2 regions of the Vibrio parahaemolyticus genome follow, and region 1 is predicted to be linked to the other one. Evidence: predicted binding sites of a transcription regulator. Region 1 holds the regulator's gene; the other holds the start of a gene.

Region 1 (7,524 bases):
GAAGTGCAAAGAGTACAACTGCATGCAATGCAAAAAGATTTCTGCTGGCGGAAGGCCGCAGAATCGTATTTGCAACTCTATCGTTCAGCGTTAAATTGACGCAAGTTTGATAAAAAGTGTAACCAAAGGCACCTATTGAGGTGCCTTTATTACCTTGGTTTTACGGAGTGTGATAGGATTCTGTCACTCTCTATCACAAAGAATCTTACTTATACTGACTCATGACTCAGCCACTGCTTTTTCACAAAACCTATCTGCATCCTACTAGTAATGAGTGGGTTGTTTTCGTGCATGGTGCTGGTGGCAGTTCTTCGATATGGTTTAAACAAATTAAAGCATATAAGCAGCACTTTAATTTGTTGCTGATCGACTTACGAGGACATGGAAAATCCAATCAGCTTTTGAAAGAGTTGATAACTAGTCGTTACACCTTCACGGAAGTGACGCAAGATATATTAAAAGTGCTGGATCACCTAAAAATCCAGTCGGCGCACTTTGTTGGCATGTCGTTGGGTACGATCATTGTTCGAAATTTAGCGGAGTTGTCTTCTGAAAGAGTTCGTTCGATGGTTTTAGGCGGTGCGGTGACACGCTTGAATACGCGTTCGCAGATTTTGGTTAAGTTGGGTAACTTCTGTAAACATATCTTGCCTTATATGTGGTTGTATAAGCTGTTTGCCTACATTGTGATGCCGCAACGAAGTCAGCGTGAATCAAGGCATTTGTTTATTCGAGAAGCAAAGAAGCTGTGCCAAAAAGAGTTTAAACGCTGGTTTATTCTTGCCGCGGATGTAAACCCATTGATGAAGTACTTCAAAGACAGAGAGTTACCCATACCGACATTGTATTTGATGGGTGATAGAGACTATATGTTCATCCAACCGGTGAAAGAGATGGTTGCAGCGCATAAGCTCAGTATCTTGCGTGAAATTCCAAACTGCGGTCATGTCTGCAATGTAGAGCGTCCTGAAGATTTTAACCAACACTCTATCGAATTTATAAAGCAACAAAGTATCGTCGCCTAGCCATCAATATAGACACCTGAAATGCGAGAATAGGGGAACGATCATGGCTCCCCAATTTGATATCCACATTGCCAACACGCACCAAACTGTCCTTCGTTGTGTTCAAGACAATGAGGACATTGCCAGTCTTCATATATGTTGCTTTGTGACTGCTGCCTAAATGCTTCAATAATTGAGTGAGCTTTCAATTGTTGTTCTGGATCTAATAGCCAAACATAAGGATCAGTATCATCGCCAAAAGGAAGCTCACCTTTCAGACCAAAAAGTCCTTCTCCACGCACCTCACAGCATATATCTTCAGTTTTTAATAGTTCACATACGATGTGCGCTTCTGCTGGATTTTTCGCGATAAAGATTTTCATCAAATACTGCCATTTGGCTGAGTAGGGGTTGGCCTGACCTTATTCATAACCCATTTTACGAGTATTGGAAACAGCCCCAGCAAAGCAAAAGATGCTAATACAGTCGGGGATACGATACCAGAAAGGCTATCAATGGTTGCTAACTGAGTACCAGCGTTAAGGTAAACGGCAGTACCAGGGAGCATGCCTATTTGACTGGTTAAATAAAAGCGCGCAATGCTCATAGGTGTTAATCCCATCAGTAGGTTGATGAGGAAAAATGGGAACACTGGAATCAAGCGCAAAGAAAACAGATAAAACGCGCCATCCTTTTTTACTCCTTGGTTAATCGCAACAAGCTTTTCCCCAAATCTCGATTGAACCCAATCCCTAAGCAAATATCGGCTACTCAAAAAAGCTAAGGTCGCACCGATCGTACTGGCAAAAGAAACCAAAAGTAAGCTAAACCAAAACCCAAACAAAGCTGCGCCTAGCAAAGTAACCACTGCTGCTCCGGGAATAGAAAATGCGGTAATCGCAACATACGCTAAAAAATACACCGTGGCGGCATAGACGATGTTGGCTTCGATGAATGAATTGAGTGCTTCTTGCTGCGCTTTTGCGTTGTCAAGCGTTAGATATTGACCAAAATTAGCGCCTAACAAAAGAATGGTGGCAACAAGTATCAGTCCAAAGATAAGTTTTTTATTCATGTGTGCTCCGTTTCTATATCTAGGCTACCGCTTAAAGTATTCATACTGAATGTTGTTTTAACAATCTCGTTATCGAAACTAAGTCGTGGCGCTGAAGATACGGGGGTTTTGGGATTTACAAAGGAGTAGACACGAGGGGAGCTATAAAAATTTCATAAAAAAACCGCAGTTCACACTGCGGCTTTAGTCGATAGATTAGAGCAGACTTCTGTTACGAAAGGCCATTCATTAATTCTTCACGACGAGACTGGGGAACCACACTCCAGTGTGTGCCGTTAATAGCACCTTCTAAGGCCCAAAGTAGCTCAAGGCTAACTGTGGTGGAGTGCGTGTCTCTGATCGCTTTATAAGCACTTAGTGCGCCTTCTTCTTCAAGTTGAGCAACAGAATCAATACCCGCTTTCTTAAGCATTCTTTCTGTAGCCAATCTCAGATTTGGCAGATCTTTCAAGCGATTAGGCTTAGTGCTCGCTTGTTGTTCTTTCTCAAGTTTGGCGTTTTCTAAGGATTTTTTCGCTACTTCAATTAAGCGATCGCTAGATTCCCATAGTTCGCTGGAAATAGCGTAGTACTTAGTAACGACTGGGAAGCCACGTTTTTTATAAACGTAAGGCTTTAGACCCTGTGTCTCGAAGTCAGATGAAGTTTGTTGGTCTGCTCGTATATGAAGCTGGTTGTTTACCACTAGTGCAAACATCGTTTCATCAGCGAAAAGTCCGAAGCCACCAAACATTGAGCGCGACTTGATAGTACCAAGTGCCTCAAATAGCTTCATAGAGTCTTTGAGTATCGGTTTATCCATGTTTTGTTATCTCGGTGTAATTAATATTACGCCACCAAAAGTCAGGTCCGAGAGAGTAGCAAACGTGCGCAAAGGCAATGTCATTAAAGGGTAAAGACATTGGTTGCACACTTGCCATCGGTAACCCCGCTACCTTCCATATACTACTATGGTTCAGGCCGGAGGCTTTGCGTCCCACCCTTTCGGATGGTTTGCCCTGTGCGTGACCAGATGAGGATACTTCGTATATTGAATTAACATCACACTTTAGATTTTAAAACGTGATCTTGATTCAATAAATAATGCCATTTTGTGCATGGGTACTCATAATTGAGAATTGTATTTAATGTTTGAAAAGAAGCGGGAATTAATAATTCACATGTAAAGAAAACAGTAACTTATGGAAGTTATTGTTTTTAAGAATGAGGCAAAGTGTGCGGGAAGTGTTATTTTTTTAATAAAAAAAAGCGCCCCTAAGGGCGCTTGTGTTCATTTAATTAAGTTTCTTAACGGTGTTGCGGATAACAATCTCTGGTTGCATCTCGAACACACGCTTTTCGTGTTCTTTATCTTTAATGCGTTCAAGTAGGATCTCAAACGCATTTTTACCCACACGACGTTTAGGTTGGTGAATCGTTGTTAGCGGTGGTGAGAAGTACTCTGCAAGTTCAATGTTGTCGTAACCGATAACAGAAACGTCATCTGGAACCTTGATGCCGTTTTGTTGCAGACGGCTCATTAAGCCAAGTGCCATGGTATCGTTAAAACAGAATACTGCAGTAGGGCGTTTTTCCATCGCGGTGATCTTGTCTGCAACCAGTACCGCAGTATCGCATTCAAAGTTACCTTCAAGAATCCAATCTTCATTGATTGGCAGTTTTGCTTCAGCCATGGCACGACGGAAACCAGCGATACGCTCTTGGCAAGCAAGTTTCTCAAAGTGACCACTCAGGCAGGCGATGTCAGTGTGGCCGTTATCGATAAGATATTTAGTTGCTAGGTAGCCACCTTCTTCAGAGTTATCGATGATCTTGTCCGCACGAGAACTCTCTGGGCCCCAATCCATCACAACTTTCGGGATGTCTGAATGACGATCTAACATCTCTTTTAGTTCTTCGGTTAGATCTGAACACATCACCAAAATGCCATCTACACGTTTCTCAGCAAGCATGCGGATGTAGTCGCGCTGTTTCTCGTAGATGCCGCCAGTATTACACAAGATCAATGTGTAACCTTGACGGTAGCAGTAACTTTCTACACCGTCGATCACTTCAGAGAAGAATAGGTTAGTTGACTGTGTTACCAACATACCAATAGTACGAGTTGAGTTGCATTTTAAACTACGAGCAACTGCGCTTGGTGCGTAGTTAAGCTCATCAACCGCTTTCATTACTTTTTCTTGGGTTGCTTCTGCAACAAAACGTGTCTTATTAATAACGTGCGAAACTGTGGTAGTAGAAACGCCGGCTAAGCGAGCAACGTCTTTTATAGTGGCCATAAATGATGTCCTGTATCGAGCTACTTAATACCGTAGTGAATACAACCATACGCTTAGTTTTTTGCGCAAACTAAACACCACAACAACAGTAGTGTCTATTCTAGTAGGCAGCGGTTGTACCGAAATCGGTATAAAAAGATTTGTAGCAACTTGGTTGAAGGTACTCGGCTTCCTATTAAATATGAGGAAGTGGTCATCAACCTATTAATAAAAAACAAAAACCGCTATATTTCAGCGGTTTACATATAAATCATATTTAATCGTTTGCGTTCACATTTTAGCCCTATGTGGGCTGACTGGCAATATTTTCAGCAAGAGTTTTGTGTATTTGAAGTCACATTTTGACTGCTAAATGAACGAACGTCTTTGAGCCAGATTAAAAGCAAGCGAATAAAATAGGGAGCCCGACAGGCAGGCTCCCTAAAAATAGGCGGTGATTATTCACCAAGAAGGTAAGCGCTGTCCAGTTTACAAAATGCAATTAATAGTTGCGCAACGCTTAAGTAGAAGCCAAATTCATCAAATTGCTTACATTTTTCAGCAAATTTTGGCAACCAAGACATGAGTTGATTTTGGATGAAATCGTTTTGTTTAACGAAAGCCTCTTCCATATGTTTTTCTTGCTCTAACTCATTTGAGCGAATGATCATGTTGCCCAAAAAGTCCAATTCAACAGCAAGATGGTCTGCTGGTTCTTTGAGGTTTTCGTCTACCTGAACCCCAAAATCTGCCATCAGTTTTTCCATCTCTTCTGCAGGTTTGTCATTGAGCAAGCCTGATTCACCAATGTACATAGAAGCGTACGGTAGTGACCCATACTTATCTGTTTTTAAGAACAGCTCGCAAAAATCTGCTGCAAGTTCTAGTTGAGCATCATTGCGGTCTTGGAGTCGGTTTAGGGCATCAACTAGGCTATCAACGGCTGGCTTGAGTGATTCGTTCTCACCTAAGCCCGCTAAAAAACTGCGAATTTCAACACTGTGGTAGGTTTCTAGTTCTTTTTCGCTGAGTTCTTTAGCGAATAAGCTCGAAAACCACCAGTAAATTTCAGCACGCTTTTCATTAAAAGCTTTCACTTCTTGCATTTTTGGCTCCTGAAGGATGCTTCGAGTATTGCATCATAAAGTCAATTAGGGATATCCCCTAAGTGTAATCAAATAAGATGAATAGCAGTAACTATAATTATTGTTGATTATGTTGAATTGTGTGCACTTATTAACAGTGATGGGCAAGCTTGTTTTGAATCAATAAAAACGCTAAATCTTGCTTTTTAATGTATCTATGACTAGAAATGTTACTAGTTATGAATAGAATACGTCTTGGATAATAAGAAGACAGAAAGTGGTGTAAATGAGCTATCACGTATTAGTCGTAGAAGATGATGTTGTAACTCGTAGTAAGCTTGCGGGATATTTCCAAAATGAAGGTTACAAAGTTAGCGAAGCAGAAAGTGGCGCGGAGATGCGCGAAGTTCTGCAAGGCGGTGATGTCGACCTTATTATGTTGGATATTAACTTGCCGGGCGAAGACGGCCTAATGCTTACGCGTGAGCTACGCAGTCAATCAGACATCGGCATCATATTGGTAACAGGACGCACGGATAGCATCGACAAAATCGTAGGCCTAGAGATGGGTGCAGACGATTATGTGACAAAGCCTTTTGAACTAAGGGAATTACTAGTTCGAGTTAAAAATCTACTGTGGCGCATTTCTGCGGCACGAAGTGGAGCAAGTAAAGCGGCAAGCGAAACAAACGATGAACACATTGTTCGCTTTGGTGAGTGGACATTCGATATTCAGCGTCGAGCACTTAGCCGTAATGGTGAGCCAGTAAAACTAACCAAAGCAGAATATGAGCTTTTGGTGGCGTTATCGTCTTACCCGAATCAAGTGCTGAGTCGTGAACGTATTTTGAATATGATCAGTCATCGAGTTGATGCTCCAAATGATCGTACGATCGATGTTCTTATCCGACGCATGCGCGCTAAGATGGAGTTTGATCCTAAGAACCCACAAATTTTTGTGACCGTTCACGGTGAAGGCTATATGTTCGCAGGTGATTAATCACCATCAGACAAGCAGTAAAGAAAAAGGAGAGCCAATGCTCTCCTTTTTTGTGTTTATAAATCGGGTTTATTCCGCTTCCACCATCGGCGTTTGCCCTACGGTGTCACGCAGTCTTTGCCAAACGCTACCAAGGTATTCATGCCAAAACAGTTCAGTTTGCTCAAGGTAGCGAGCTTTAGGTGAATACTTGTCCCACGGTTGGCTAACTTCGTCTATCGCTAAGAAATTCGTTGGAGCAGGGATGGGTTTAATTCCAGCTGCGTTAAACTCGTACAGCGCACGGCTCATGTGGCTCGCTGACGTGACTAGCACAATCTCTTTTTGTTGAACAAAAGCGGCGGCTTGTCTTGCTTCTTCCCACGTGTCTTTTGCGTCTTCTAACAAAATAATGTCGGATTTTGCAACACCTAATGCCAAAGCAACGTTTGCCATCATACGAGCATGGCTGATCTCAGAGCCACCATCATAACCAGATAAAATTAGCTTTGCGCCTGGGTACATACGCAAAATACGAATGCCTTCCGTTAATCGCATCAACGCCGCGCGGCTTAATTGCGATGTTGGTGGAATTTCGTCATCGACCACGTGACCATTACCCAGCACCATAACGTAGTCAATGGTACCTGACACAGGTAAAAAGGCCTTATGCTCGCGCTCAAGTGGCATGAGAAGCTTGGTTGAAACAGGTTGGAAGGCAACTAGAAAAAGGCCAACAAAAGAGAACAGAACAACGAAGCAGCCAGTTTTACGTTTTGTGGTAAAACTAATGAGAGCAAGACCTAACAAGCCTATCAGTAGCAATGCCGGAAGCGGCATAAGCAAGGCTGACATTACTTTTTTCAGCTCAAACATACATAAATAGTCCGAAAAAACATCAATTGATAATAAAAATGAGGGTGACCCTCTTTATTCCTGCTTTCCTTGTGCCAGAATAGCGGCACAATCCGATATGATAACTCAGCAGAAGTGACAGAAGACCGCAATTTCGACGATATCGCCCACAAATTTGCAAAAAATATTTACGGCTCCGATAAAGGGGAGATCCGCCAAATCATTGTGTGGGAAGATTTTCTACAGATTCTAAGTGAATTGGATGCGA
Region 2 (7,524 bases), 440 kb from region 1:
CCACGGTAAGCTTTGTAAGAACGGCCGTTGTAAAGAATCACTTCACCCGGCGCTTCTTCTGTACCTGCGAACATAGAACCAACCATCACACATGATGCGCCTGCTACGATTGCTTTACAGATATCACCAGAGAAACGGATACCGCCGTCAGCAATCACTGGGATGCCGTATTCGTTAGCCACTTCAGCCGCGTCAGCGATTGCTGTGATTTGAGGAACACCAACACCCGTTACGATACGAGTCGTACAGATAGAACCTGGGCCGATACCGACTTTCACTGCGCTTACGCCAGCTTCGATCAGTGCTTTCGCGCCAGCACCTGTTGCGACGTTACCGCCGATGATGTCTAGATCTGGGTACGCAGCACGAGTGTCACGAATACGTTGTAGAACGCCTTCTGAATGACCGTGAGAAGAGTCGATAAGTAGTACGTCAACGCCCGCTTCTACAAGTGCAGCAACACGTTCTTCGTTACCCGCACCAGCACCAACAGCAGCGCCAACACGTAGACGACCGCGCTCATCTTTACATGCGTTTGGTTTACGTTCTGCTTTATGGAAGTCTTTAGCCGTGATCATACCGGTTAGTTTGAACTCATCGTTCACTACCAGTACTTTTTCAACGCGTGCTTCATGCATTTTCTCTTGAACTTCTTCACGAGTTGCACCTTCTTTTACAGAAGCTAGACGCTCTTTAGGCGTCATTACCGCAGACACTTTCTTAGATAGGTCAGTCACAAAGCGTACGTCACGACCAGTGATGATACCCACTAGCTCGTTGTGCTCTGTTACTACAGGGAAACCTGCAAAACCGTGCTTTTCAGTCAGAGCGACTACATCGGCGATGGTTGCATCAGGATTCACAGTCACAGGGTCTGTTACCACACCAGCTTCGAACTTCTTAACTTTACGAACTTCTGCCGCTTGCTGCTCAATAGACATGTTCTTGTGGATAAAGCCAATGCCACCTTCCTGCGCAAGAGCGATAGCTAGACGGGCTTCCGTCACGGTGTCCATCGACGCAGAAATCATAGGGATGTTCAGACTGATGTTTTTCGTCAACTGAGTGCGAAGATCAGCTGTGTTTGGGAGAACGGTGGAGTGTGCTGGCACAAGTAGTACGTCATCGAATGTCAGCGCTTCTTTGGCAATTCTTAGCATTTGCAATATCTCACAATTAGAGGAGTAAAAAGAACAATCCAATCTCATCGTTTCGCATAATGAGGGTAACTGGTTTTAGGTAACAAGTTACATTTGGATTAGATATTGCGGAGGGATTATACGTTCAACGCAATCGCTTGACTACAAGTTTTTTAATTTTTTTCTTGCAATTACCCCCTTGATATGTATTATATTGCCGCTAATTTCCATACTCACGTCTAAGAGATTAGCTGTGCTCTCCAAGACCAATCAGAACATCTTCACTGTTTCTCGTCTCAACGCAGAAGTTCGTTTACTCCTTGAAAACGAAATGGGGATCGTTTGGCTTGTCGGAGAGATATCCAACTTCTCTGCTCCTGTTTCCGGTCACTGGTACCTCACCCTTAAAGATTCTCGTGCTCAAGTAAAATGTGCCATGTTCCGTGGTAACAATCGTCGCGTTACTTTCAAACCTGCAAACGGCAATCAAGTTTTAGTTAAAGCCCGTCTGTCTCTTTATGAGCCACGTGGTGACTACCAATTGATCATCGAAAGCATGCAGCCTGAAGGCGATGGTCGTCTGCAACAAGAGTTTGAAGAGCTTAAGATGAAGTTGGCAGCGGAAGGTTTGTTCGCTCAAACCAACAAACTGCCACTACCAGAGCATCCAAAGCGTGTTGGTATCATCACTTCTAAAACAGGTGCTGCGCTTTACGACATATTGGACGTTTTAAAACGCCGTGATCCTTCCCTACCCGTGGTGATTTATCCGACCATGGTCCAAGGTGATGACGCAGCCATTCAAATTGCCCAAGCAATCGGTCGTGCTAATAGCCGAAATGAATGTGATGTATTGATTGTTGGTCGTGGCGGCGGCTCTCTAGAAGACTTATGGTGCTTTAACAATGAGATCCTTGCTCGCACTATTGCTGCAAGTCAAATCCCGATCATTAGTGCTGTGGGCCATGAAGTCGACATGACGATTGCCGATTTTGTTGCCGATGTGCGAGCTCCTACTCCATCAGCTGCCGCTGAACTGGTTAGCCGTGACAACAGCCATAAAGATCAATCGCTTGTAGCGAAACAGCATAAACTAGCTAGTGCGATGCGCTACTACTTAGCACAGCAAAAACAGCAATCTGCGCAACTTCTGCATCGCTTAGAACGCCAACATCCAAGTTATCAGTTGCAGCGTCAGTCACAGCAACTCGATGAGCTGGATATGCGTTTGCGTAGAGCTATGCAGCGCTTCATCGATACACGTCAACAAGCCGTTGAGCGTAAACACCACCGTCTGCAATTAAACTCTCCTATTAAACACTTAACACAACAAAAATCGAGACTTGAACGTGTTGAGCACAAGCTATTAGACGCAATGGATCGAAAACTACTGACGATGCGTCATCAGTTAGCGATTGCGGCAGAGAAGTTAGATACCGTCAGTCCCCTAGCGACACTCAAGCGTGGTTACTCCATCACGCAAACGGATCAAGGTAAGGTCGTTACAAGCGCAGATGATGTAAAAACGGGCGACCTTTTAGTCACCCGTTTGGCTAATGGTGAGATTCACTCTACCGTTAGTTAGCCGACTTTAAAATGAGCTTAATCAGCTGATTTTTTGAAACTCAAATCGCACACGAGATTTAGATTTGAGTTCATTACAGGTATTGCAGAAATAATTCGCAGCCCCACAAGCCTGAAGCTTTTCTAACTCAGCACCACAGTCCGGACAAAAACCTACTTTTTTGAAATCGGATTCACATTGGCCACAATGGTATTGGCCAGTCCATTCTAGTTCTACTTCGCAATCTGGACATTTGTTCTGTTGCATATCTCTCACCTTACTGTTTCACTCGCTCCAGTATTCACATTTTCTAACCGCTAGCCTTGATGTATATCACCGTATGCAAGGTAATGGGTTTACTTCACGAGAAGCTTACTTTAAGAAAGATCTTATTCTGATCATCGGATATTTACCATTTGATCAGCGATCACCCCCTAAAAGAATATTTATATAACCACACACCGAAAGCATAAGTTACATATTCTGCATTCCAATTTAAAGAAGCATAAAACACCAAAATTAAATTCAAAAAAAGAAAAAACAGAATTTAATAAAAAGATCTAATTGGAAAAGCAAGCTATTACATCGGTGTGCATTTCAATCGTTTGTGAATCCATTTCGACCAACTTGACGTGTATCGAGCCAAAGTCACTCAAATGCTCTGCGTGCGTTCCTCCACAAGGGATCACGGCCAATTCTCCCTCTCCCAAGTCACATTTCCAATAACGAGAATCGGTCAAGTTGTCACCATGGCAGTCCATAATGATCGCCGCGTCTCTTTCCAGCCAAAGCTTCAATTGTGCATTCACCTGACTCTCTATTTTCTCTAAGTCTGACAGCATTTCTGCGCTGTTTAGGCCTCTTTTACGGAGTGTTTTACCTAAACGGTAAGTATCTAGGCACTTGTCTGGTGTTACAAAGCTGGATTCTTGGGCATAACTATTAAAATCATAGTTGCCATGTGGGTCTTTACGATCTGCATCTTTACGCCAGTAGCTGGCAGCGAGGACTTTATTTAGGGCTAAATAGGCGAGATGACCTGCACTGTGTCCACGACTCAATGCTTGTTGGTACTCTTTATCCACTTTCAGCGTCACTCGTGTATCTTGAGATAGAGTGTCAACAAGCGCTAATACATGTACGACAACAAATAACCAGCCTTCTGTATCGCGCTTTACAGGGATTGCCGCTCCAACAAATAGCTCTCCGGTTGCCACTTCAATGGCACCAACTTGACAACCAATCACTTCAAATTGTTGATCATTAAATACTAAGATGCCTTTATCTGCGGGATGATCAGGCCAGATATGGCTAACGGGATGAAACGGAGTCACGTCGGTGACTACGTAGGTCACTTCATTGTGGTTTTGAACGAGTTGAATCTGAGCGTCCAACTGCCAAGTTTGATGGCAGAAACGGGTTTGTGTCGCGGTAATCGTCATGCTTTGCTTATCTTTGTGAATGTAAGAAGTTAAGGTTGTGTGCTGAGCATTTGAAGATACAGGAATCTGCACGTCATCACTAATATCACTAGAGAAAAACCGCGCAGAAGAACATTGTGATAATGATGAAAGTAAGGTTTAGAAAAGGACACATCTCACATCACTTTTAGAGGTTGCAAAAAACAGATAAAAAAATACCCAAGTAAAAACTTGGGTATCTTCAAATGCTTAAATTATTTTTTGCGGTTTTTAACCACAGACATCATACGTTTACGCTTACGCTCTTGAGACAAAGTTAGCTTGTTCGCACGATTCTCAAACGGGTTTTCGCTATTCTGGAAGTTGATACGAATTGGCGTACCCATAATTTCCAGTGACTTGCGGAAGTAGTTCATCAAGTAACGCTTGTATGAATCCGGAAGTTCACGAACCATATTACCGTGAATCACGACGATTGGTGGGTTGTAACCACCTGCGTGCGCGTATTTTAGCTTGATACGACGGCCACGAACCATTGGCGGTTGGTGATCATCAGTCGCCATCTTCATGATACGAGTCAAAACAGAGGTACCAACACGTGTCGTTGCCGACTTGTACGCTTCTTGGATAGACTCAAACAAGTGACCAACACCAGTACCGTGCAGTGCAGAAATAAAGTGAATGCGAGCAAAGTCAACGAAACCTAGGCGGCGGTCTAGCTCTTTCTTAACGTTCTCTTTTACTTCGTTATCTAGACCATCCCACTTGTTTACCGCTAATACGATTGAACGACCGGCGTTCAATGCAAAACCTAGCAGGCTCAAGTCTTGGTCAGAGATGTTTTCACGTGCGTCGATAACCAATAGCACTACGTTTGCGTCTTCGACGGCTTTCAACGTTTTAACAACGGAGAATTTCTCAACCGTTTCGTTAATACGACCACGACGACGTACACCCGCAGTATCAATGATTACATACTCACGGCCATCACGTTCCATAGGAATGTAGATTGAGTCACGAGTTGTGCCTGGCATGTCGTATACCACAACACGTTCTTCACCAAGAATACGGTTGGTTAACGTCGACTTACCAACGTTTGGACGACCAATGATTGCCAGTTTGATTGGCTGTTCTTGTAGACGTTGGAACTCCGCTTCCGCTTCTTCTTCGGTGTATTCGTCTGGTGCAATTTCAGCGTCTTCAAATTCTGTCAGATCTTCAATCTCACCTTCTTCTGATTCACTTGTTAGTAAATCATCAAAGAATGGAGCTAGTGCACGCTCAAGCAACGCTGTAACACCACGACCGTGTGCAGCCGCGATTTGGTACATGTCATCAACACCAAGCTGCCAGAAATCAGCACACGCAGCGTCAGCATCAATACCATCAATTTTGTTTACCACCAGCATCGCTGGTTTTTCAATTTTACGCAGATGCGCCGCAATCGCTTCATCAGCAGATGTAAGACCAGCACGACCGTCAACAAGGAATAGCACGACGTCAGCTTCATCAATCGCTGCTAGCGACTGCTCTGCCATTTTGGTTTCCACGCCTTCTTCTGTGCCATCAATACCGCCAGTATCAATGACAATGAATTCGTGCTCTTCATCAAGACGAGCTTGGCCGTATTTACGGTCTCGCGTTAGGCCTGGAAAGTCCGCAACCAACGCGTCACGTGTGCGTGTCAATCGGTTAAATAGTGTAGATTTACCTACGTTCGGACGCCCTACTAGAGCAACAACAGGTACCATAACAACCTCTACAATAATCTTTCTTCTGTAGTTATAGGTAACGACTTGCCCGATGCCAAATCAAGCCAGCTTTTTACCTATAACCACGTCAGGGTTAAAAATTTCAAACAACAAAACGGCTCCTAACTGTCACCAGCCAGGAGCCGAATGTGAATTATATCACGATATTATTCGTTAATGGTTAGTTTCTTTACATCGCCGTTGCGAGTTGTAATGACATAACCATCAGACAATAGAGTCGGACCAACCGCAAAACCACTGTCATCAACGAATTGTTGAGCTACGAACTCACCCGTCGAACGATCTAACCAGTGCAGGTAACCTAGGGTATCACCTAAAACTAAATAGTTACCGACGATAACTGGCGCAGTTAACTGACGGTGTTCTAATAGGCTATTTTCCCAAAGTTCAGTACCGCTTCGAGCATCAACCGCGACCACGTGATCTTTTTCGGTGATCACAAAGATACGACTGCCGTCCGTTGCGATATCGTTCGCTGACGAATAATTACGCTTCCAGATTGGGTTAGCCGAACGCAAATCAATAGCGATCAACTGACCATTGTATCCAATGGTGAAAAGAGTTCCGCCCAGTACAATAGGAGAAGAGTCAACGTCAACCAGACGGTCAATTTCCGTAGCGCCTTTCGGTGTGCCTACTGGTTGTTGCCAAATAAGCTGACCACGCTCCACAATCGCTGCGGCTAGTCGACCATTTGCCGTACCCCAGAAAACACCACCACCAATCGCAGTTGGAGTGCTGTCTCCGCGTAGTGTCAGGTTTGGAACTTCAGTACTTAGTGCCCAGCGCTGCTCACCAGAGCTTTCATCCAAAGCAATCAACATACCACGGCTGGTATTTACGATGATCAAGCCTGAATCCGCAACGGGTTTCGCCAGAACTTCACCACCGACTTTAATGCGCCAAATGATTTCACCAGTTTCTTGGCTTAGTGCAATCACTTCACCATTTTCAGAACCGATGTAAAGATGTTCGTACGCCGCAGTAATACCGCCAGACAGACGAGCAATCACGTCTTCTTCCAGATCGGTTTGCCATAATTGCTTACCATTTTCTGGATCAAGCGCTTTCACCAAACCATCACGGCTCGCGACAAACAACATGTCGTTTGCGTAGACAGGAGAAAGCTTTGAGAAGTAATGACCAACACCATCACCAATCGATGTGCTCCATTCACTCTTGGTCGTAAACTGACTATCTACCTGCGGTAGTGGTGCCATAACAATGGTATCTTCCTCGCCAGCACAACCAGCCAGGATGCCCACCGTTAATGCCCCTAACAAGGCTTTCTTAAAGACTCTTTTCATCCAATGCGGTCCTTATTATTTCGCCAAGTCGTCCAATTTCATTTGCAGTGTTGGGCTTGCATCTGCTGCTTGCTGCGCTTCTGTGTAAGCCGCGTAAGCTGCATCTTTGTCACCTTGACGAAGTGCAATATCACCACGCAATTCAGCAATGCGACCAGCCCATGCTGTATCTGTCACTTTGCCTAGCTCAGTGTTTGCAGCATCAAAGTTACCCATTTCTGTCTCGATACGAGCGATGCGGTAGCTAATTAGTGGAGATAAAGCAGCATCCTTCGTATTGCTTTGAGCCCATTTAAGTTGCTCAAGAGCAGCAGCAAAGTC

What was found. The regulator PurR, encoded in region 1, represses purine synthesis genes. The targets are predictions, from matches to a motif close to TNANGNAAACGTTTNCNTNA.
Region 2: a site for PurR is predicted at 1,286-1,305, ahead of guaB (IMP dehydrogenase). Genes of this name have one in related genera too.

What each region holds. Positions count from the first base shown of each region.
Region 1 covers NZ_UHIL01000001.1:1,270,973-1,278,496, forward strand. Annotated here, with positions in the region: gene glgA (glycogen synthase GlgA) at 1-99, shown strand, start outside; gene DYB02_RS06475 (alpha/beta fold hydrolase) at 222-1,025, shown strand; gene DYB02_RS06480 (putative signal transducing protein) at 1,067-1,387, opposite strand; gene DYB02_RS06485 (TVP38/TMEM64 family protein) at 1,387-2,079, opposite strand; gene DYB02_RS06490 (TfoX/Sxy family DNA transformation protein) at 2,291-2,881, opposite strand; cyclic di-GMP riboswitch class I at 2,998-3,087, opposite strand; gene purR (HTH-type transcriptional repressor PurR) at 3,354-4,358, opposite strand; gene torD (molecular chaperone TorD) at 4,796-5,443, opposite strand; gene torR (two-component system response regulator TorR) at 5,709-6,422, shown strand; gene elyC (envelope biogenesis factor ElyC) at 6,492-7,277, opposite strand; gene cmoM (tRNA uridine 5-oxyacetic acid(34) methyltransferase CmoM) at 7,392-7,524, shown strand, end outside.
Region 2 covers NZ_UHIL01000001.1:827,123-834,646, reverse strand. Annotated here, with positions in the region: gene guaB (IMP dehydrogenase) at 1-1,160, opposite strand, end outside; gene xseA (exodeoxyribonuclease VII large subunit) at 1,393-2,724, shown strand; gene DYB02_RS04260 (zinc ribbon domain-containing protein) at 2,746-2,970, opposite strand; gene DYB02_RS04255 (metal-dependent hydrolase) at 3,264-4,145, opposite strand; gene der (ribosome biogenesis GTPase Der) at 4,379-5,875, opposite strand; gene bamB (outer membrane protein assembly factor BamB) at 6,043-7,203, opposite strand; gene DYB02_RS04240 (YfgM family protein) at 7,219-7,524, opposite strand, start outside.